DNA from 3 places in the Variovorax sp. 05L425 genome. Region 3 is predicted to be linked to each of the others. Evidence: predicted binding sites of a transcription regulator. Region 3 holds the regulator's gene; each other region holds the start of a gene.
What was found. The regulator sigma-54, encoded in region 3, starts transcription at its own class of promoters, with help from an activator protein. The targets are predictions, from matches to a motif close to TGGCANGNAANCTGCTTT.
Positions count from the first base shown of each region.

Region 1 (7,275 bases), on a different contig from region 3:
CTCCCGCCCGCGGGCTGCCGTCATGCAGCGCGTGGGCGAAGACCTCCTTGCCCGAACCGGTTTCGCCGCACACCAGCACCGGCGTACCGCGGGCGATCACCCGCCGGCCGATGGCCAGTTGTTCGGCAAGGCGCGGGTCTTCGAAGGTGCACTCGGTCGACACGCTGCGCAGCACGGGCGTCGGCCGCGCCTTGACGCGAGAGATCGTTGGAATCGACAAGTCGCTCGGTGACGACGATGACGACGATGGCAACGAGGCCGCCACCGCGTCCGCGACCGAGGCCGGGCGTCGCGCCACCGCGAAGAAACGCAGCGCCGCGTCGGTCCCGTAGGTCACGACCGGATGGAACGATGACGAGGCGCTTCGCTGCAGCATGTCGGCGAGGGAAGTCTGGAACAGGTCTTCGATGCGTCGCGATCGGATCTGGTCCATCGTCTGCAAGCCGAGTTGGAACATGGCGCTGCGATTGGCGGCAAGAATGCGCCCGTCGTCGTCCACCGCGAGCTTGCCTTCGTGCAGTGTGTAGACAAACTCCGGGCGACTGTGGAAATGCAGCGGATGGGCGTTGCGGAATTCGCGATCGATCAGGCGGTTCTCGATCATCCGCGCCGTCATGGACAACAGGACCAGCAGATGCTGCTGCATCAGGCTGGAACGGCTCGTCACGTCGAGCGCCGCGACGATGTTGCCCAAAGGGTCGAACACCGGGACGGCCGAACAGGTGAGCTGCGTGAACTGCGTGAAGAAGTGATCGTCGCGGCACACGGTCACCGGGCCGGCCGCAGCCAGGCAGGTTCCCATGCCATTGGTGCCTGCCTCGGTTTCGCTCCAGACGCCACCGGCACGCAAGCCCAGCGGCCCGACTTCGGCAGCGAACTCGGGCGACGCCACCATGTGCAGGATCACGCCGTCGGTGTCGGTCAACAACACTGCGATCTCGCTGTCGGCCAGCTGCTGGTAGAGCGTGGTCATCTCGTACCGCGCGCACTCGATCACGCCTGCGTGACGCGTGCGCCGCTCCTCGAGTGGCGCACGCCCGATCACGTTCGGGTCGTGCGGCTTGTCCGGTCGCAGGTGGTACTGGTCCAGACAACGGATCCAGGAGCGCATCACCACGTCGGTGGTCTGGTCCTGGAACCCGCCGCGCACGATGCCCAGCACACGATCCGCGTGGGGATCTGCCGGCTTCGCGCTCTTTCGAAGAGTCAGCGCCATCGATTGTCTCCATGTGCGACCGGCCCACCGGATGCGCGGTGCCTGGAACGCACTGTCTGTATGGCCCGCATTTTGCAGCGTGAGTTCACAGTGCGCAAAGATACTTTTTGCGACAGCATGGACCCCACACGCGAAGGAGCACCTTGACTTCCGAGCAGCATCCGGCAAGTTCCGCGCCCGTGGTTGCGCAGCCCCCATTGGCGGATCTGAGCGCCATGGACGTGATCTTCATCGAAGGCTTCGTCGGCAATACCGTCATTGGCATTCATGAGAGCGAGTTGCACCGCACACAGCCTCTGGTCATCGACGTGCATGCGGGACTGGCCCGCTCGCGGGCCTGCGACACCGACCGCATTGCGGACACCATCGACTACGCGGCCGTCTGCGAGCGACTGCGCCGCCTGCTGGCCGAGCACGAACTGAAGTTGCTCGAGGCCTTTGCCGAAGCGATCGCTGACATCGTGATCCACGAATTCGGCGCGATCTGGGTCCGCGTCAAGGTCGTCAAGCCGAAGAAGTTCAGCGATGTGGCTGCCGTCGGCGTGCAGATCGAGCGCCGGGCGCCGCTACCCAAGGAACACCCCTCCCGCGCAGGCGCAGTCCTGCATTTGATCGGCGCCGGCATGGTCCCCGGGTAACAAGCACACCCCCAGGTTGGCTCACTTCGTGTAGCCGCCCACCCCCTTGCAGGGGGCAACACCAGCGGCCCGGCAAAGCCGGTTCCGCGGTGTTTCTGGAAGGGGCCTGGCTTTGCCGGCCGCAGTTTTTCAGGTATGCGCTGCGAACGGGTGGGCGGCGCTGCCCTTCTTTGCGACGACTTCGGCGGCCGTGGGCGAACCGGTGACGGCGCGCTGGATCGCTTCCTTGGTGGCCTGGTAGTTGTAGTCCTGGATTTTCGTGTCGTCGTCAGCCAGCCAGTGGATGAAGACGCCGACGCAGACGAACAGGTTGTCGGCTTCGGCCTGAGGAATGGTGCCGTCCTCGACACAGTCGGCCACGGCCATGGCCACGGCACGCTGGGCCGGACCGAACATCTGCACGGCCTGCTTGGCGCCCTTGATCGTGACCTTGTTGAAGAGCACGGTCGCGGGCTTGGTCAGCAGGTTCGGTGCAACGACGGCCAGCAGACAGGTGAAACCGTCCTTCTGGTTGGTCAGTGCATTCGCGAACGCTGTTTCGGCAGGGCTGCCGCGCGGCCCGATGATCAGATCGATGTGAGCCACTTCATTGCCCTCACCGACGAGTGACTCGCCGACCATCATGCGATCAATTTTTGCCATGGTTTTTAGTCTCCTGGATTGCGTTCTGGGCCAAAGGGACGCCGGCCTGCCGGCCGGCGCAATCCATCAGATATCACGTTCCGTGCCACCCGTCCCGGCCTGCGCGACGGCAAGTCACTGCGAGCCTGTCAGACCCGCGATCAGCAACGCGGCGACCGTCAAATCGGCCGTGGTTCCCGGGTTGATCCCGTCTGCCTTGAGCGAGGCGTCCCAGGCTGCGAATTGAGGATCGCCATCGAGCCCGCCTTCGCAGCGCGCGCGCACCCGCCATCCCTGCGCCGCAGTCATGACAATGTGTGCCACCGCCTCGCCATGAATTCGAACAATGTGTGAATCGGCAACGCTGCCCAGCAGCGCCAGATAGAGCCGCTGGACCGCAGCGACGGTGCCGGCATCCGGCGCGCCGTTGGCCGACGGCGCCATCAGCGAGAACCTGGTTCCGAGCGTCGGCAACCCCAGGTCGAACAGCATGCCGTAGCCGTCGCGGTACTGGCGCGCGATGCTGTCCCGGTGTGCCGCGAGCGCCATGGCCGCGCGCAGGCCGACACTGGGCGCGCGCCTGACGTCTTCGTCCGGCGCCGTGCCCAGGCCGCCCGGGCGGGCGCGGGCGATGGCGCGGAAGGCCGCCTGTGCATCGGACAAGTCGAGTGCGCCCAGCACGGATTCGATGGCCTCTCGCAAGGCTGTCGGCGCCGTGGCGTCGGGCCGCAGATCCACAGCCCGTGCGATGGGCGCGCACAGCAGCACGATGCCCAGGTTGGTGTTGCATCCGGCGACCGCCCATGTCGCATCCACTGCAGCCTCGATCCGCTCGCCCACCGATGCCCCGGGCTCGAACAGCGGCCCGGCCGCGGCCTTCGCGCTGGCGATAAAGCTCTCGGCCGTCATGCCATGCCCGGCAGAGGCGCGGCTGACGTTGCCCGGCTTCCGCACAGCCACATCGAGTTCGCAGGCGCGCAGGAAGCACACCCTGGCTCGGTCGGTCGTATTCATGCTTGGCGCGGCATCGTCGACCGCGCGCCGGCCCGGGCGCTGGCCAGCTTGCGGTCGAGCAGGTCGTCGACGATGCTGCGGGCGATGTCGAAGCCGGTCACGCGCTGCAGGCCCTGCCAGGCGGCGACGCCGTTGACTTCGATCACCTGGATGCCGCGCCTCGACGGCATCAGGTCCACGCCGGCGTAGTCCATGCCCAGCGCCAGCGCGGCACCTTCAGCCAGTTCAGCGAGTTCTGGCGTCAGTTCAGCCGGTTCGCAGCGCGCGCCTTGGGCGACGTTGTGGATCCAGTGACTGCTCACCCGCCGCATCGCGGTGACCGCCCTGCCCCCGACCACCAGCACCCGCCAATCGAAGCCGGGCGTCGTCAGCGCCGGAATGAAGCGCTGCAAGTAGGCAAGCGATCCGTAGGTGGCCTCAAGATTCGGCAGCGGGTGATGAACGCCATCCGCCTGGCCCACCAACTGCAGGCCCTTGCCCTGCGAACCGAACAGCGGCTTGAGCACCAGCGCGTGGCCGGCCGCGCCTTCGCGGATCGCGATGCGCTGCGCGTGTGCGAGCGATTCGGTCGCCCAGGTCGGCGGCGATGCGATGCGCGCGGCGTGCAGCAGCAGGCTGGTCATCGACTTGTCGACGCTGCGTTCGATCGCCCGGGCGTCGTTGTAGACGGGCACGCCGAGTTCGCGCATCGCATGCAGCACGCCGAGCCGCTTCGTGACCTGCTCGAAGGTTCCGCTCGCGATGCCGCGCACGAGCGTCGCGTCGGGCAGATCGCGACCAAAGCCGGGGATGACCAGGCCATGCCAGGCGGCCGTCGTATCGATCCGGCAGTCCGCCAGATCGACGCAGCGACCGACGCAGCCTCGCGCCCGCAGCGCCGCCTGGAGCCGGCGCGTGTGCCAGCCGGTCTCGTCCGTCATGATGGCCACCGTGAAGGCCATCACCCCTCCTGCCGCCACAGGCCGAGCAGCAACGGCATGTCCAGGCCGCCGGCGTGCCAGGTGTGGCCGCTGTCGAGGTTGCCGACCCACACCTCGGCCGGCGCGAACAAGGCGCCGTCGATCTTGTAGAAGTCGTATTCCGCTGCCTTGAAGATGTCGGCGAACGAACGACCGTGGTCGCTCGAGTTGCGCGAGGGCAACTGCCTGGCAAGCTCACGCGCCGCTGCATCGTCGCCACGCACGGTGAGATGGACGCGCCCCCCGTAGAGGATCGCGTCGTTGGTGCGTCCCATGGCCTCGACGCCGTCGGGACTGGGCGCCGGCAATGGCGCCGCGCCCGCGCCGCCCACGATGTTGCCGAGGTCGAAGCCCAGCTGATGCGCCTTGTGCAGCGCGACCTCGAGCACGCGCGTCACCACCTGCGTGGTGCCGGCGAGGCTGGTCGTCGGCGTGAGGATCAGGGTCAGCTGCTCCGCGCTCAAATGGCAGTCGCGCAGCAGCTTGTCGATGATCACCTGCGGCGGCGGCCGGTCGACCTCCATCACGAGCACGCCCGCATCCGCATGATCGCGATAGCCGAGTTCATCGAAGAGCGTTTCCTTGGCCGCCAGCGCGCGCGCCGGGCCGGAACCGAGCGAGAAGAACTTCTTGCCCCCCGTTTCCTCCTTGCTGGCCGCGAGGCTCCACCCGGCGTACTGGCTGCCCAGGCAGGCCAGCACCGGTTGCGCGCTGTGCACTTCGATCCAGGTGGGCCAGCCTTCCAGTCCATCGGGGCGCAGGACGATCTGGCCGAGGCCGCCCATGCAGATCTCGCCCACCAGCAGGCCCGCCGCGACGCTTCCGCCCGCTGCAATGCCCGCGTCGACGATGAAGGGACCACCCTCGTCGCGGCGCACTCGCACGCCGAGCGCATCGGCATTGGCAAGCAGCCGCTCGACGAGCGGTCGGGCGAGCGCGTTCACGCTGAGCTTGCATGCGGCCAGGGGTGGTGCCGCCGTCGCGTCCGTCATGCGGAGATCTCCAGGGATTGATGCACGGCCTCGCAGCCGCGCTGCAGCAACTCGCGCACGTGCTCGGCGTTCGCACCGCTCGCACTCACGCTGCACAAGGGATCGCCGGCTTCGAAGGCCGTTGCGGCGATCGGCAGGTCGTGGCAGCCGGGGCGCGCGGCAAGACGCTGCGTGGCGGGCTCGTCCAGCCAAAGCCGACACGGTGCGAAGACGACTTCGGTGCCGCGAACGAGGCCGTTCGCCTGCGCGGCCCTTTCCGGCAAATCGCCCCGCACACAGGCACGCACGTGCGCGGCCACCATGCCAGGACCGTAAAGCGCCATGCTGGCCGGCGGACGCGGATTGACTTCGAGCACGTCGACGGCTTCGCCATCGAGCATGAAGTCCACGCTGCCCAGACCGCGCAGCGAGAAGGCCGACACCAGCGCGCGCAGCGCCGCGGTGACCTGGTCCGCCGCGACGGGGGGCAATGGCACCGGGCCCACCGAACCGCAATACACGAAGGGCCGCCCCGCCAGGGGCCGCACGATCAGTTGATTGAAGCCGAACACCGAGGCATCGCGCCCATTCGCGACGAATGTCGCCGACATGGGCCTGCCTGCGCTCTCGCGCTGGAAGTACTGATGGACGCCCAAGACGTCGGGCGATGCGGCCCGGCGAATGTGCCAGCCACCGCATCCATGCGCATCCTTCACGAGCCAGCCGACTGCGTCCTCGGGCGCAGTCACCCGCACTGTCGGATGGGCGATCCCTCGCGCGTCGAGGAATCCGAAGAAGGCCTGCGGGTCCCGCACGCGCCGCATGGCGTCGGCCTGCGTTCCGATCAGCGGCAACAGCGCCGCGCCAGTTTCCAGCAGATCGGGCCGGCCCTCGAAGCCGGAGCCGGCGATCCAGCCGGCGACACGGCCCCTCTGCGCGAGCCCTTCGAGCACGGACAGCAGCCGTTCGCCATCGATGCTCAAGCTGGCCGGATCACCGATCGAATGCCATTCGGCGCAGGCACGACGGGTGTCCGCGTCTCCGAACAGATCGAGCGCCACGACCTCGAAGCCGTCATCGACGGCCGCTTCGGCCAGCATCCGCGCGGAGATGGAGACCACGGCAAGCGCTGTCATGGCGGGCGGTCGGATCAATCAAGCCGCCTTTTCGGCAATGAAGGCACGAGCGGTGGCAAATGCCTCCTTGAAACTCAACACCACGGGCGATTCGGCCTCATGCATCTGCACCAAGAGCCGTTGCTGCGTCTGGTATTTGACGTTGCCGATCGCCAATGCACCGACACCCACCGCCGCGGTGCCGGGCAAAGGCTTGGCGTTGTCCATCACGCCGACGCCGGCAATGCCCTCGGGCGGCACCGCGTTCACATCGGCCGCGACCTTGAGCTGCTTCGCGAAGGTCAGCGTCTCGGCCGAGACGACCTGGACGCCTGCCGGCGCGCAGGCGAGCAGAACCTCGGCGTCGGCGATCGATGCGCGCACGGCGGCCTGATCGCCGCCCGCGACGCCGCGCAGGCTGACGCCGAAGCGCTTGCCGGTCTCGCCCGCAGCCGCTTCGGCCGCATCAGTGCCACCGCGGCTGGAGAGAAATACCTGCGCGCCCGACTGTGCCGCGATCACACCGGCAATGCGGCCCACCGGCCCCGTGCCACCGAGGATGACCACGCGCCGGCCGTCCAGGCCTTGTGCGCCCTGTGCGCCTTGTGCATGCTGGCCGGCAAGCGCAGCCTCGACGCAGGCCACCATCGCGGCCGCGGTCGTGTAGGCGCCGCTGGGGTCCGCCATCAGCGACACGACGAAGGGCTTGAACATGGCCGCCTTCGCACGATCGAGCATGTC
Region 1 is NZ_JBFTNY010000023.1:2,907-10,181, reverse strand. Features, by position in the region: gene AC1DN9_RS23160 (sigma-54-dependent Fis family transcriptional regulator) at 1-1,216, opposite strand, end outside; gene AC1DN9_RS23155 (dihydroneopterin aldolase) at 1,360-1,854, shown strand; gene fae (formaldehyde-activating enzyme) at 1,984-2,496, opposite strand; gene AC1DN9_RS23145 (triphosphoribosyl-dephospho-CoA synthase) at 2,611-3,489, opposite strand; gene AC1DN9_RS23140 (ATP-grasp domain-containing protein) at 3,486-4,430, opposite strand; gene mch (methenyltetrahydromethanopterin cyclohydrolase) at 4,430-5,440, opposite strand; gene AC1DN9_RS23130 (ATP-grasp domain-containing protein) at 5,437-6,555, opposite strand; gene AC1DN9_RS23125 (NAD(P)-dependent methylenetetrahydromethanopterin dehydrogenase) at 6,574-7,275, opposite strand, start outside.
Region 1: the regulator sigma-54 is predicted to act here: its motif matches at 2,567-2,584, upstream of fae (formaldehyde-activating enzyme).

Region 2 (7,275 bases), on a different contig from region 3:
CCGGCGTTGGCAAACAACACCGACCCGTCGATGCGAACCACGGCAATCAGCGTCGAAAGAAGATCAAAGGCCTGAAAGCGCTTGCCAGGCCCCGCCGGTTTACCAAAAGCCACGTGAGGAAGTCTCTTCCTGAAACGCCACGGAACCGGCTCCGCCGGGCCGTCGGCGTTGCCCCCGGCAGGGGGTTGGCGAAGCGACACGAAGTGCGCGCAGCCTGGGGGGGAGTGTCATTTGATTCGCTCGATCTCGCGTTGGATGCCGGCGATATCGCTCTCGTTGCGCGCAATCTCGGCCTTCATATCCGCCACGCGGTCCAGGTACTTCTGGTAGTTGCGCGATTCGCTGCCCTGCTTCTCGGGCTCGCCGTTGTTGTAGTCCTTGAGGAGCTGTGCCTGCCGCTCCTGTGCCTTCTTGAGTTCGGACTCCAGCACCGAGCGCGCCTCGCCGTCGCGCGCGCGCTGGTCCGCGCCGTCGACGCGCGGACTGCCCGCCGGCGACCGGGCGGCGGCGCTGGACGGTGCCGCGGAAGCGATCGGGCGATTGCCCTGCACCACCGTGACGTTGCCGCCCTCCATCACCTTGCAACCGCGCTGCTGGGCCACGGTAGCATTGTTGGTGTATTCGTTCCCGCAGCGCCAGACGCGCTCCTGCGCCTGGGCGTGCATGTTCAGACCGGCCACGGCAAAAGCAGCCAGCAGGAAAGCGGAAGGAGTCTTCATGGTCATGGATGTAGTGCGCATCAAACGGGCATTTTCGTGCAATTCGACAGGTGCGCCGTGCTGGTGTTCCTACCCAGGCCAAAAGAAAAAGGACGGCAGAAGCCGTCCTTTTTAACGCTGGCCGGGGCTCGGCTCAGAGTGAGTAGTACATGTCGAATTCGACGGGGTGCGTCGCCATGCGGAAGCGCGTCACTTCCTGCATCTTGAGGTCGATGTACGCATCGATGTACGTATCGGTGAACACGCCGCCCTTGGTCAAGAATGCGCGGTCCTTGTCGAGGTAGTCCAGGGCCTGGTCGAGGCTGTGGCACACGGTCGGGATCAGCGCGTCTTCTTCCGGCGGCAGGTGGTAGAGATCCTTGCTGGCGGCTTCGCCCGGATGGATCTTGTTTTCCACGCCGTCGAGACCGGCCATCAGCAGCGCCGCAAAGCCGAGGTACGGGTTCATCAGCGGATCGGGGAAGCGCGCTTCGACGCGACGGCCCTTCGGGTTGGCCACGAACGGAATGCGGATCGATGCCGAGCGGTTCTTGGCCGAGTAGGCCAGCTTCACCGGTGCTTCGAAGCCGGGGACCAGGCGCTTGTAGCTGTTGGTGCCAGGGTTCGTGATGGCGTTCAGCGCGCGAGCATGCTTGATGATGCCGCCGATGTAGTGCAGCGCGAAGTCGCTGAGGCCGGCGTAGCCGTCGCCTGCGAACAGGTTCTTGCCGTCCTTCCAGACCGACTGGTGCACATGCATGCCGGAGCCGTTGTCGCCGACGATCGGCTTGGGCATGAAGGTCGCCGTCTTGCCGTAGGCATGTGCGACGTTGTGGATGACATACTTCTGAAGCTGGACCCAGTCGGCGCGCTGGATCAACGTGCTGAACTTGGTGCCGAGTTCCATCTGGCCGGCATTGGCCACTTCATGGTGATGCACTTCGACCGGGATGCCGAGCGACTCGAGCACCAGGCACATTTCGGAGCGCATGTCCTGGAAGCTGTCGACCGGCGGGACCGGGAAATAGCCGCCCTTGACCGCGGGACGATGGCCGGTGTTGCCGTGCTCGAATTCCTTGCCGGTGTTCCAGGCCGCTTCTTCGGAGTCGATCTTCACCATGCAGCCGGACATGTCGTTCTGCCAGCGCACGCCGTCGAACACGAAGAACTCGGGTTCCGGTCCGAAGTAGGCAGTGTCGCCCAGGCCCGATGCCTTCATGTAGGCCTCGGCGCGCTTGGCGAGCGAACGCGGATCGCGCTCGTAGGGCTTGCCGTCGGAAGGATCGACCACGTCGCAGGTCAGGATGAGCGTGGTTTCTTCGAAGAAGGGGTCGATGTTGGCCGTGTTCGGGTCGGGCATGAGTTGCATGTCCGAAGCTTCGATGCCCTTCCAACCGGCAATCGACGAACCATCGAACGCATGGCCCGATGTGAACTTGTCTTCGTCGAACGCGGAAACCGGCACGGTCACGTGCTGTTCCTTGCCGCGGGTGTCGGTGAAGCGAAAGTCGACGAACTTGACCTCGTTTTCCTTGACGAGTTTGAGTACATCGGCGACGGTCTTTGCCATCAGGTTCTCCTGGTTTGGATAGTGGTTGGAAGTATGGGTAAACCGGAATGCAGTTTTTGTGCCATTGTCACTGGCACCGAGGGGGCTCCGGCACTGCAGTGGCCCCCCAAAAACAGGCAAGTTGTAACCAAATTGGTGCGCGCTTGTTCATCGCACCAATTCAGGGCCAAGGCGTGCACCAAGGGCGTTCAGCCCCCCCAGCAACTGCGCGTAGGCGGCGTCGATCTTGTCCGAATTGCCTTTCACGCCGAGTTCGATGTGTCGGCCATGCTCGGCATGGTCGACGCTCGGCAGGCTGAACACCCTGATGCCCGGATGCTCGCGCTCGATCGACTGCATCAAAGGGGTCAGCGTCGCCTCCATGGAGCCGTAGACGATCACGGATTTCTCGACCGCACGCCCTCGGGCGAACAGATGCGCATAGCGCTCGTCGAGCACCGACTCGATCATCGGCCACGCCATCACCGGGAAGCCCGGCACGAAGTGCACATCGCCCACGCTGAAGCCGGGGATCTTGTTGTACGGGTTGCGGATGATCTTCGAGCCCAACGGAAACACGCCCATGTTGAGGCGGTGCACGTTGTCAGGGCGGTCAGGCTCGTAGGCGGTGCCCTGTTCTCGCGCCGTGTCCTGCATGCGTTCGCGGATCAGGACCTCGGCCTCCGGATGCAGCGCCAACGGAACGCCAAGCGCTGCGCCCGCACACTGCCGGGTGTGATCGTCGGGTGTGGCGCCGATGCCGCCGGTGGAAAACACCACGTCACCCGAGTCGAAGGCGCGCGCCAGTGCGGCAGTGATGCGTACCGGCACGTCGCCGACGTACTCCGCCCACGTCAGCGACAACCCGCGGGCGCCGAGGAATTCGACGACCTTGGGCATGTGCTTGTCGATGCGCTTGCCGGAGAGGATTTCGTCGCCGATGACGATCAGACCGAATGATCGGCTCATGGTGCACTCCATTGATTTGCGGCGGCATTGTTGGCATCCGCCATTTCGAGCCCGGGTGGCGAGATTGCCGCTGCCGCTTGTTGCGTGCGCAACCGTGCCAGCGCATCGAGGCAATAGTGCGCGAACCACAGGGCGGAGAATGCAAACACCAGCGTGTAGATCCAGATCGCCAGCGGCGCGAGTACGAAGAAGGCCGCGGCGAACAGCAGACCCGACGCCCACACGATGCTGGGTGCGGCACCGAGGTAGCCGCAAAGCACGCCGATGCCGAGCAAGGGCATTCGATGCGCGCGCAACAGCGCATTCCGCTCCTCGGGCGTCGCGTGTTCGGACAGGGCGTCGAAGCTCATCACGCGGTAGGTCAGCCAGCCCCAGATGAGCGGCGGAAGGATCAGCACCAGCGGCGGAATCAGCCAGAGCGGCATCGAGACCACGAGGGCGAGCATCGCCAGCAGGGTGAGCCCGAGTGATCGCGCAACGCTTCCGATGAAGGAGGCACCCTTCTTCCGTTCAAGCGCCGGAAACCGGCGCTCTGCCACCAGGTGTGTGAGGGCGGGCGCCATGAGGCTGGCCACGACCAGCAGCGAGACCACCACGATCAGCGGCGTGACGGCCAGAACGACAACCAGTGGCGCCAGGATCGCCGTCACGTTGCTGGAAAACAGCTGGCCGATCCAGTTCCACAAGCTGGACAGCAAAGGCCATGCGTCCAGCGCTCCGCGCGTCCAGGCGACGGCGGCATCCCAATAAAAATAGCCCAGGATGGTCGCCAGGACAACCATGAGCGCCAGGGGCAGGAACGACAGAACGATCACCCGCGGGTGCATGCAATAGGCGACCGAACGCCAGAACGAATCGAGGAGGAGACGCATTGGTGCCGAGGATAACGCGGGCGTGTGAAGTAACCGCGCGCCGGAGGAGCGTCGGGGCTCTCAACTCCGTCCGGCCAGCCGCTTGAGGCCGAGCCACTGCTGCGCCCAGAAGCCGCGGCCGTAGTCCCTGACGCAACCCTCGGCGTCGGGCTCGACCTGATCGCGAATGCCGGTCGGGTCGTAGCGCTCCTCGAAGTTCGCGGTGCGGAACAACACATCCCACCACGGCAACAACACGCCGAAGTTGTGTCCGCCGAGCGTCCGCGGGCCGTGCGATTCATGTCCGATTCCGATGCTGTGGTGCACGCGGTGGAAACGCGGGCTGATCCAGAGCCGCTCGCCGAGCTTGCCGAAACCCAGCCGCAAGTTGGCGTGCTGCAGGCTCTGGCTGAGCTGCGTGAACGCCACGATCGCGATGAACTGCCCTGGCGCGACGCCGATCAACTGCGCGACGACGACAATGATCGCGTCATGGATGACGTCGTCGAGCAGATGGTTGCGGTTGTCGCTCCACATCGTCATCTGGCGCTGCGAATGGTGGAGCGAATGGAGGGCCCACCACCACTTGAAGCGATGCTGCCCCCGGTGAATGAGATATTCGACAAGATCGATCACGACCAGGTAGATCGCGAATGCGACCCAGGGAATGTCGGTTACGCCAGGCCACAGCTCGTCGAGGTGCATGGTCCCCCAGCCGGCGGCGCGCGCAGTGCCCAACAGGTCATCGAACAACGGCTCCACCGCGAAGAACATCGCCAGCCGGAACAGGCCCAATCGATGGATCAGCGTGTAGAGGATGTCAGTGCGAATGGCACGGCGGTCGACCACCGGTTCAGCGGGCCGCCAGCGCTGCAATGGCCCGATCAGCGCGACCAGCACCGCGATCTGGATGAGTCCGACCAGCAGCCAGCCCGTGGCGTCGAAAGCGTCCTCGACCCATCCGCCAAGGCCTATGGCGTAGACCGCCGGCTGCACGGCCGTCTCGAACAGCCATTGCTGCATGGTCGCGAAAAGATCGGTGAGCCGGTCCATTGGCATGCGATCCGATTCGAAGCCCGAAGGTTCAGGAGTGCGCCGCGATCCAGTCGCGGTACGCAGGATGCTGACGCAGCGTCTCGAAGCAGAAGCCCTTGGCCTTGAGACCGACGATCAGCGGTTCGAGATCCGCAGGCGCCCACGGATCCTTGCGCGACCAGATCCCCAGGTGCGCCAGCAGAATGTCGCCGGGCTGAATCCTGTCGAGCGCCTGTTGCAGCAGCTTCTCGTTGCTGAAAGTCTCGCTGGGCAATTCGTCGCCAAGGAAGCCCGCCGGCGCCCAACCGACATGTGCGTACCCACAAGCCTTGGCGACCTCGAGCAGCTTGGGCGAGGTCTTGCCACTCGGGGCACGGAAGAGCGGCAACGGCTTCTTGCCGGTGATGTCCTGCAGCCGCTCGTTGGACTTGGCGATGTCGGCGCAATACTGCTTGGCATCCCAGGTGAACTCCCGGCCCGCGAACGCGCCGGCCGTCGGCTTGATTCGGAAGCGCGGCTCGACGCCCTTCAGGTCGCCCCGCCAAACCGCATGGTCGTAGGTGTGCGATGCGAATTCATGACCCTCGGCCGCTCTCGCCTTCCACCACGGCGCCCAGTGGCTGTCCAGGCTGTCGCCATCGGTCTGGGTCCGCTCCGCTGCGGCAAAGAAGGTGACGCGCACGTCCTGCCGCTTGAGAACCTCGGCAACGAGCGGTGCGACGCCCATGTGGCCGGTGTCGAAGGTCAGGTACACCGGCTTGTTGCAGGTGCCCTGAGCGACGGCGCTGGTGCAAAGGAAGGCCGTCGTTACGAGCAACGACGAAGCTGTGAATTTAGGGCTTGGCATGGTCGAGCGTCCAGACACCGTGCGGCGATCGGCCGACATTGACCTGCCGCGCCACCGTGTGGCCGGCAAGGTCGACCACGCTGAGCTTCTTGGCCCAACGCGAGGTCACGAAGAGGGTCCTGCCATCGGCTGAAACATCCATGCAGTCCGGACCGCCCGGCACGGGATAGGTGTCGGTGACCTTGAGGCTCTGGATATCGATGCGGCTGATCGTGTTGGCCACGCGGTTGCTCACGAAAACGCTGCGGCCGTCGCCGGCCGAACGGAAGGCGTGCGCGCCCTTGCCGGTCGGGAGCTTGCCGACGAGCTTGGGCTCTGCCCCGGCCACGTCGAACACCTGCACGCCGTCGCCGCCGGTCAGTCCGACCAGCAGGGTCTTGCCGTCATGAATGCCGAAGATGTCGGCCGGCATCGGCCCGGTCGGCGTGCGCCAGCGGATGGTCTGCGTCGCAAGGTCGACGGCAATCAGCTCGTCGCTGTCCTGCATGGTGACGTAGGCCGTCGTGCTCTTCGGGTCGATCCAGATGTGGCTGGGCGTCTTGCCGGTCGGGATTCGCTTCACCAGCTTGGGCTCCTTGCCGTCCCAGCGGTAGAGATCGACGTGGTTCAGGCGATTGCCCGCTGTCACGAACCATTTCATGTCCGGCGAAAAGCGAAGCTGATAAGGATCGATGATCCCGTAGACCACGCGCTGCACTTCGGCCGTCCGAGGATTCAGGAACGTCAGCGAATCACCCGCCGAGTTCGCGACGATGAGGGAACTCTCGTCCGGCGTCAGGTAGAGGTGATGCGGTTCCTTGCCCGTGGGGATGCGGACCTTTTCCGTCCAATTGCCCGGATCGATCACGCTGACCGTTGCGTCGAGCGAATTCAGCACGAAGATGGGAGGCGGTTCGGCGGCGTGTGACGGAAGCGCTGCACAAACAAACAAAAAGGCCGCGAGGCGGCCTGTCAGGGAGAGGATGTAGCGCAAGGGAGAGGGTCCGAAAGAGGTTGTGCGATTTTAACGATCGACACCCTCCCCCGGCTGACCTCATCGCGTATTTCGCAACGCTTCGACTTGCGCTGAATCAAGCCATCGCCAGCACCCGGGCGCAAGGTCCTCAGGGAGCGCGACAGTACCGATTCGTGAACGATGCAATGCCTCGACGCGGTTTCCCACGGCGGCGACCATGCGCTTGACCTGGTGGTACTTGCCCTCGGTCAAGGTCAGCCGGAGGTGCAACGGACCGGGAGCCTCGCAGGCCGCGGCACGCACCGGCTTCGGATCGTCGTCCAGGACGACGCCCTCAAGCAGGCGAGACACCTGCTTCTCGTCGATCGGAT
Region 2 is NZ_JBFTNY010000006.1:71,097-78,371, forward strand. Features, by position in the region: gene glnL (nitrogen regulation protein NR(II)) at 1-113, opposite strand, end outside; gene AC1DN9_RS09085 (hypothetical protein) at 228-719, opposite strand; gene glnA (type I glutamate--ammonia ligase) at 853-2,268, opposite strand; gene AC1DN9_RS09095 (competence/damage-inducible protein A) at 2,416-3,216, opposite strand; gene AC1DN9_RS09100 (EI24 domain-containing protein) at 3,213-4,088, opposite strand; gene AC1DN9_RS09105 (sterol desaturase family protein) at 4,149-5,120, opposite strand; gene AC1DN9_RS09110 (polysaccharide deacetylase family protein) at 5,152-5,949, opposite strand; gene AC1DN9_RS09115 (YVTN family beta-propeller repeat protein) at 5,936-6,904, opposite strand; gene AC1DN9_RS09120 (16S rRNA pseudouridine(516) synthase) at 6,983-7,275, opposite strand, start outside.
Region 2: the regulator sigma-54 is predicted to act here: its motif matches at 2,315-2,332, upstream of glnA (type I glutamate--ammonia ligase).

Region 3 (7,275 bases):
CGCGGGCGCTTGTCTTCATAGGCCTTGCCGGCAAACTTGTGGAAGAAGCCGACCTGGCCGAACATGGGACCGATGCCGCCCATCTGGAACATCAGCCACTGGATCGCCTCGTAGCGCGCCGCCGGATCCTTCGGCAGCAGCTTGCCGGTCTTGTCCGCCAGGTAGATGAGGATGGCGCCGGATTCGAACAACGCCAGCGGCTTCCCGCCGGGTCCGTTCGGATCGATGATGGCCGGGATCTTGTTGTTGGGATTGAGCGAGCGGAATTCCGGCGACACCTGGTCCTGCGTTTCGAAGCTGACCAGATGGGGCTCGTAGGGCAGCCCCGTCTCTTCGAGCGCGATGGACACCTTCACGCCGTTCGGCGTCGGCAGCGAATAGAGCTGAAGGCGCTCCGGATGCTGCGCGGGCCATTTCTTGGTGATGGGGAAAGCGGACAACAGGTCTGTCATGGCGTGATGGGAGGTTGGGACGAGAAGGCCTGCATTCTGTCCCAGGCGCTACGCCTTCGCAGGCGAGCCGGGATCGGGCCGTGCGCGTGCCGAGCCGGCGATCATGTCGAAGCGGAACAGGCGGCACTCGATCGGCCCGTTCCACATCGGCACGCGGCGCGACTCCTTCAGCCGCATGCGCTTGGGCAGTTGCAGATCGGGCGTCAGCACCCAAGCGGTCCAGCCGGCGTAGTTCTTCTTCCAGTGGCTGGCCAACTGGGTGAAGAACTGGCCGCCGTCTTCGGTCTGCGCCTGCTCGCGGCCGCGCGACACGCCGCCGACCTCGATGCGCTCGCCGTAGGGTGGATTCAGCACGATCACGCCCGATTCGGCCGGCGGCATGCGCTGCAACGCATCGCCTCCGCGGAACTGCACCAACTGCGCGACACCGGCGCGCTCGGCGTTGCGCTCGGCGAAATCCACCATGCGGTGCGAGACGTCCGAGCCGAAGACGGCGGGCGCCTGCACGCGCTCCTTGGGCACGGCCTCGGTCTTGAGCGCGGCCCACACATGCGCCTGGAACGGCAGCAGCTTTTCGAACCCGAATCGCCGCAGCGAGCCCGAGGCCATGCCGGATGCGATCTGCGCGGCCTCGATGGCGATGGTCCCGCTGCCGCAGCAGGGGTCGTACAGGGGTTGCGTCGACACCACGCCCGTCTCGGGGTTCCACCAGCCGCTGGCGGCCAGCATGGCGGCGGCCAGCGTTTCCTTGAGGGGCGCATCACCCTTGTCCTGCCGCCAGCCGCGCTTGAAGAGGGGCTCGCCGGAAGTGTCGATGTAGAGGGTGCACTCGTCGGTCGTCAGGTGCGCGAACACGCGGGTGTCGGGCCACTGGGTCTCGATGCTGGGCCGCACGCCCCCCGCCTTGGCGCGAAAGCGGTCGGCGATCGCGTCCTTGATGCGCAGGGTGGCGAAGTTCAGGCTCTGCAGTGGGCTGTGCTGGGCGGTGGTCTCGATCTTGAAGGTCTGCTTGGGTGTGAACCAGATCTCCCAAGCCACGCCACTCGCGATCGCGTACAAGTCGTTCTCGCTCCGATATGGTGCATGGGCGAGCTCGATCAGCACGCGCTGCGCCAGCCGGCTGTGGAGATTGAGCTTCAGCGCATCGCGCCAATCGGCCCGCACGCGCACGCCGCCGCGCAGCGTCAGCAGGTCCTGGCCGACACGGCCAGTCAGCGCGTGCACTTCCTGTGCGAGGAAATCCTCGACGCCAGCGGCGCAGGGAAGAAAAAGCGAAAGATCGTTCACACGCCGATTGTCGCCTTGTCTCGATGCTGCTCTATAGTGGCTCGCAGATGAGCTCCCCGACCGTCCCAGCTCAAACAGAGACTTCGGCAGCCGACCGGTTTGCCGTGCATTGCGAGGTCCTCAGGCTCAGCACTCAGCCGAGCGGACCTGTTCTGCTCGTTCAGTTTCTGCTCGATTGCGGCGTGGCGGCGCTTTTCGCGTGGCAGTACTCGGTGTCGCATGCGGCCATCTGGATCGCCATGATTGCGGCCACCACAGCCTATCGCGGTTTTTTTCCGCAGCGGCTGCCCGACCCGCTGACGCCCGAGAACATCAAGCCGGCCTTGCGCCTGCACACGCTGCGCATCGCGGTGCACGAGGGCGCTCACGGCGCTGCGGGCATCCTTCTTTTCGACCCGGCCAATGCCACCTCACAGTTGATGATCGGGTTGGTGGTCATGGCGATGACGCTGTCGTCGGTGTTTTCCGTCTCGTACTACACGCCGGCGATGCAACTGGCGATCACGTTGCTGCTGGCGCCGGTGATCGTCATGGGCATCGGATTCGGCGCCCCGTCCATGATGGTCATGGCGGTGCTCGGCATCGGGCTGCTCGCCATGGTCTGGCGCCTGGTGGGCGAGCGTGCGCGGCAGCTCGAAGAGAACATCGGCCTGCGCCACAACGAAAGTGCGCTGCGCGCGCAGGCGCTGGCGGGCCTGCGCGAATCGCAGGAAGCGCAGGCCGAGCGGCTGCGCTTCTTCTCGGCCGCCAACCATGATCTGCGCCAGCCGGTGATGGCGATGGGCTTGCAAGCTGAGGTCCTGCGCCATCAGCTGGATGCCGGCGAAGACCGGCTGACCGTGCAGAACACCGTCGCCGCGCTATCGCGCGCGCAGCAGGCGCTCGAAGGTCTTACCAATCAATTGCTGGAGATCGGACGCATCGAGGCCGCGGCCGACCCGATCACGCCGGTCGCCGTCGCGCTCGCGCCCTTGCTGAACGAACTGGCGCGCCAAGCCGGCAGCGGCCGCGTGCGTGTGCGATGCCCGCCGGACGTGGTGGTCTGGACGGACGCGGTTGCGCTGCGCCGCATCCTCGGCAACCTTGTCGACAACGCGCTCAAGTTCACGCCCCGGGGGCGCGTGCTGCTGGCATGCCGGCGCCGCCCTGATGCATGGCGCGTCGAAGTGCGCGACGCGGGCGTCGGCATCGCGCCTGAAGCACAGGAGCGCGTGTTCGGCGACTTCGAGCAGATCGGCAACATCGAACGCAACCTGCAGCGTGGCCACGGACTGGGACTCGCCATCGTGCGACGGCTGGCTGCTCGACTCGGCGTTGAGATCACGCTGCGCTCGGCGCCCGGGCGCGGATCGGTGTTCGGCTTCGAATTGCCGGCCGCACCGCTGGGCGCGCCGGTCGTGCCTTCGATGGTCTCGGCTACCGAAGCCGCCGCCCCGGGAACGCTGCGGCAGGGCCTTGGGGTGCTGGTGGTCGAGGACAACACCGTGGTCGCCGACAGCGTTGCGGCGCTGCTGCGCCTCTGGAGGGCGCGCCCGCACGTCTGCATCAGCGCGGCGGACGCATTGGCGTTGCCGAACCTTCCCGCTTTCGAGATCGCGCTGTGCGACATCCGGCTGCCGGGTGAGTTGGATGGCATTGCGCTCGCCAAGGAACTGCAGCGGCGAAGCCCGAACCTGGCGATCGCGCTGATCTCCGCCGACATCGACGACGCAACGCTCGAACTGGCCCGCGAACGCGGCTGGCAGGCGCTGCGCAAACCGGTGCAGCCCGCCGACCTGCGCGCGCTGCTGCTGCGGGCTCAAAGGCGAATCTAGAGCGCCTTGCGGAGATTCGCCGGCGCGATGCGCAAGGCCTCGCGGTATTTCGCGACCGTGCGGCGGGCGCATTCGATCCCCTGCTCCTTGAGCATCTCGGAGATCTGACTGTCGGACAGCGGTTTCTTGAGATCCTCGGCGCTCACGAACTGCTTGATCAACGCCCGCACCGCCGTGCTTGAAGCGTTGCCGCCGGTCTCGGTGCCCAGCGCCGAGCCGAAGAAGTACTTGAGCTCGACGGTGCCGTAGGGCGTCGCCATGTACTTGGCCGTGGTCACGCGGCTGATGGTCGATTCGTGCAGGCCCAGTTCGTCGGCGATTTCGCGCAGCACCAACGGTCGCATCGCGAGTTCGCCGTGTACGAAGAAGCTCTTCTGCCGCTCGACGATGGCGTTGGACACACGCAAGATGGTGTCGAAGCGCTGCTGGATGTTCTTGATGAACCAGCGCGCCTCCTGCAGCCGCTGCGACAGCGCCTGGCTGCCTTCGCCCTTGTGCTGCTTGAGCGCGCTGGCATAGATGTCGTGCACGCGCAGACGCGGCATGACTTCGGGGTTGAGCATGACGCGGAACTTGGTGTTCGTGCCGTTGCCGACGCGCGAAACGATCACGTCCGGAATGACCACGTTGCGTTCGACGTCCACGAAACGGCGGCCCGGCTTGGGTTCGAGCCTGGCGATGAGCTGCAGCGCGGCGCGAACCTCGTCCTCATTGCTTCGCGTGAGCGTGACCAGTCGCTTGATATCGCGCCGGGCGAGCAATTCCATCGGCTGTTTGCAGATGGCGATGGCCGTCTTTCGGATCTGTGCTTCCTCTTCGGTCTCGTCCTCGCTCGCAAGGGCGCGCAGTTGAATGGTGAGGCACTCGCCGAGGCTGCGCGCGCCGACGCCGACCGGTTCCAGGCTCTGCAGCAGGCCGAGCGCAACCTGGAAGTGATGCACCAGGTCGTCGAACTGATCGTTGTCGTCTCCAGCAAGGCCGGATGCGAGCGCGGGCAGCGAATCTTCGAGGTAGCCGTCGTCGTTGAGCGATTCGATCAGGAAGCGCAGTGCCGCGCTGTCCGTGTCGCTCAGGCGAAGGCCCAAGGCCTGGCGATGCAGGAAGGACTGGAGCGACTCCTGGCTGCGCGCGAGTTCGGTCGCGTCGGTGCGCTCGTCGTCGCCGAGGTTGTTGGCGCGGGCCGGGGCATCGCCGCCCCATTCGCTGTCGTCGGGCGCAAGATCGACGGTGCCGTCGCCTTCCCAGTCGGGTTCGGAGTCCACGCCTTCGGCGACGGCGACTTCGGCTTCGCCGTTGACGGCGGTGGCGGATTCCGCCGCCGAGCCGGGCGCGCCGGCGACGAAGTCACCATCGACCTCGGCCATCCGGTCGTCATCGCGGACGGGTGCGTCGGCGGCATCGAGACCGAATTCCTCGCGCGCGGCCTCTTCGGCGGTGCGCTCGAGAAACGGGTTGTCGTCGAGCATCTGCTCGACTTCCTGCGAAAGCTCGAGCGTGGAAAGCTGCAGCAGTCGGATCGATTGCTGGAGTTGGGGTGTCAGCGCGAGATGCTGCGATACACGCAGCGAAAGACCCTGCTTCATGGAACGCGATCACATTCTGAAATGCTCGCCGAGGTAGACGCGCCGCACATCGGCGTTGTCGACAATCTCCGAAGGCGTGCCCTGGGCGAGCACATGCCCGTCGCTGATGATGAAAGCGTGATCGCAGATGCCCAGCGTTTCACGGACGTTGTGGTCGGTGATCAGCACACCGATGCCGCGCTCCTTCAGGAAGCTGATGATTCGCTGGATCTCGATCACCGCAATCGGGTCGATGCCCGCGAACGGTTCGTCGAGCAGGATGAAACGCGGCTGCGTGGCGAGGGCGCGGGCGATCTCGACGCGGCGGCGCTCGCCGCCGGACAGGGCCAGGGCCGGGGAATCGCGCAGGTGGTCGACGCGCAGGTCGGCCAGGAGTTCGGCCAGATGCTCCTCGATGCGCCGCTTGCTCAGGGGCGCCGGTCGCCCGTGGGCGTCGGGTTCGTACTGCAACTCGAGCACGGCCCGGACGTTTTCCTCGACCGTGAGCTTGCGAAAGATCGACGCTTCCTGCGGCAGGTAGCTCAGCCCCATGCGCGCGCGCCGGTGGATCGGCATGTGGGCGATCGGCTCGCCGTCGATGGTGATGTCGCCGGCATCGGCGCGAACCAGGCCGACGATCATGTAGAAGGACGTCGTCTTGCCTGCGCCGTTGGGGCCCAGCAGGCCGACGACCTCGCCCTTCTGCACGCCCAGGGACACGTCCTTGACGACCGTGCGGCTGCCGTAACTCTTTTGCAGGCCACGCGCCTCGAGGCGGCTTTCCGCCATGTCCGCGCCTGCGCTCATACCAGCGGTTTCAATCACTCTTTGCTTCTCCGCCCAGCGTGGTGGTGGACCGCAAGCCCTTGCCCTCGGCCGGCTTGGCGGCTGCGGCAGGCGCCGGCTTGGCACCAGGGGCGGCGCCCGGCGCCGCGGCGGTCTTGGGGGTGAGGATGGCCCGGACGCGGCCGCCGGGCTGGCTTGCCACGCCAGCGTTCGGTGGCAGCGACGAGCCATTGACCGTGAAGGTGTCGTTGCTCTGGTCGTAGACGATCAGCGGCCCGCTGCTCTCGTCGCTGACGGTGGCGCCGATCAGCCGACGCATCACCGCCTGGCGGATGAACTTCACGTTGTCGGCGCGGCTGTCGTATTCGATGGTCTCGCCCTGGCCTTCGATCCACTCGTCGGTGCCGGCATCCCGCTTCTGCTTGAAATATGCCAACTTTCCGGGCGCAGCAGTGACGACGCCGTACTGGTAGCCCTCGGGATCCTGCCGCACGTCGATGCGGTCGCCGCGAACGACGATCGTGCCCTTGGTGACCACCACATTGCCGGTGAACACGCTGGTCTGCTTGAGATCGTCGTAGCGCATCGAGTCCGCTTCGATGTTCATGGGCTTGGCGCGGTCGGCCTTTTCGGCCTGCGCGACCGAGGCCATGCCGGTCAGGGCCAGAGCCAGCCACAGAGCGCGACCGGCATGACGAAAGGGAGTGGAGGTGAGGGGCGATTTCATAGAGGCACGAAACTTGCTCTGCGATTGTATGCCCCCGGGGGATGCGGCCTTGCGCGGCCTTGACGAAAAAGCCCGCCAAAGCGGGCCTTTCGGGGGAAGGAAGTCGGGTCGGCCCGACCTTGTCAGCCCTTTCGGGCTTCGGCGACGAGGGAATCCACGACCTGCAGCGCGCGTTCCATGGAACCGGCCGTTTCACCATCGACATACCAGCGCCCGGCCACGCCGAATGCCGGCACGCCGGCCACCTGGAAGTCGCTCGTGAGCTGGCTGGCGCGCTTGGCCTTGCCGACCACGGAGAAGGACTTGAACAGTTCGGCGAACTTCTTGGCGTCCAGGCCCGGCTGCTTCTCGGCCCAGGCCAGGATGGCCGCGTCGCCCATGATGGGCTGGCGCTGCTTGTGAATGGCGTCGAACAGGATCGGCTGGAACTCGTCCACCTTGCCCATGGCTTCGAGCGTGTAGTAGAGGCGCTGCTTGGCTTCGGTGTCGTTGCCCACGAAGGGAACCGGAACGCGCTTGAACGCGACGTGAGGTGGCAGCTTCTTGGCCCAGGCTTCCAGTTGTGGCTCGAACGCCGCACAGTGCGGGCAGTTGTACGAAAAGAATTCGATCACCTCGACCTTGCCGGCCGGCGTGTCGACCGGCGC
Region 3 is NZ_JBFTNY010000013.1:67,970-75,244, reverse strand. Features, by position in the region: gene AC1DN9_RS16140 (glutathione S-transferase N-terminal domain-containing protein) at 1-452, opposite strand, end outside; gene AC1DN9_RS16135 (THUMP domain-containing class I SAM-dependent RNA methyltransferase) at 501-1,739, opposite strand; gene AC1DN9_RS16130 (sensor histidine kinase) at 1,787-3,553, shown strand; gene AC1DN9_RS16125 (RNA polymerase factor sigma-54) at 3,550-5,136, opposite strand; gene lptB (LPS export ABC transporter ATP-binding protein) at 5,146-5,922, opposite strand; gene lptA (lipopolysaccharide transport periplasmic protein LptA) at 5,933-6,628, opposite strand; gene AC1DN9_RS16110 (thiol:disulfide interchange protein DsbA/DsbL) at 6,751-7,275, opposite strand, start outside.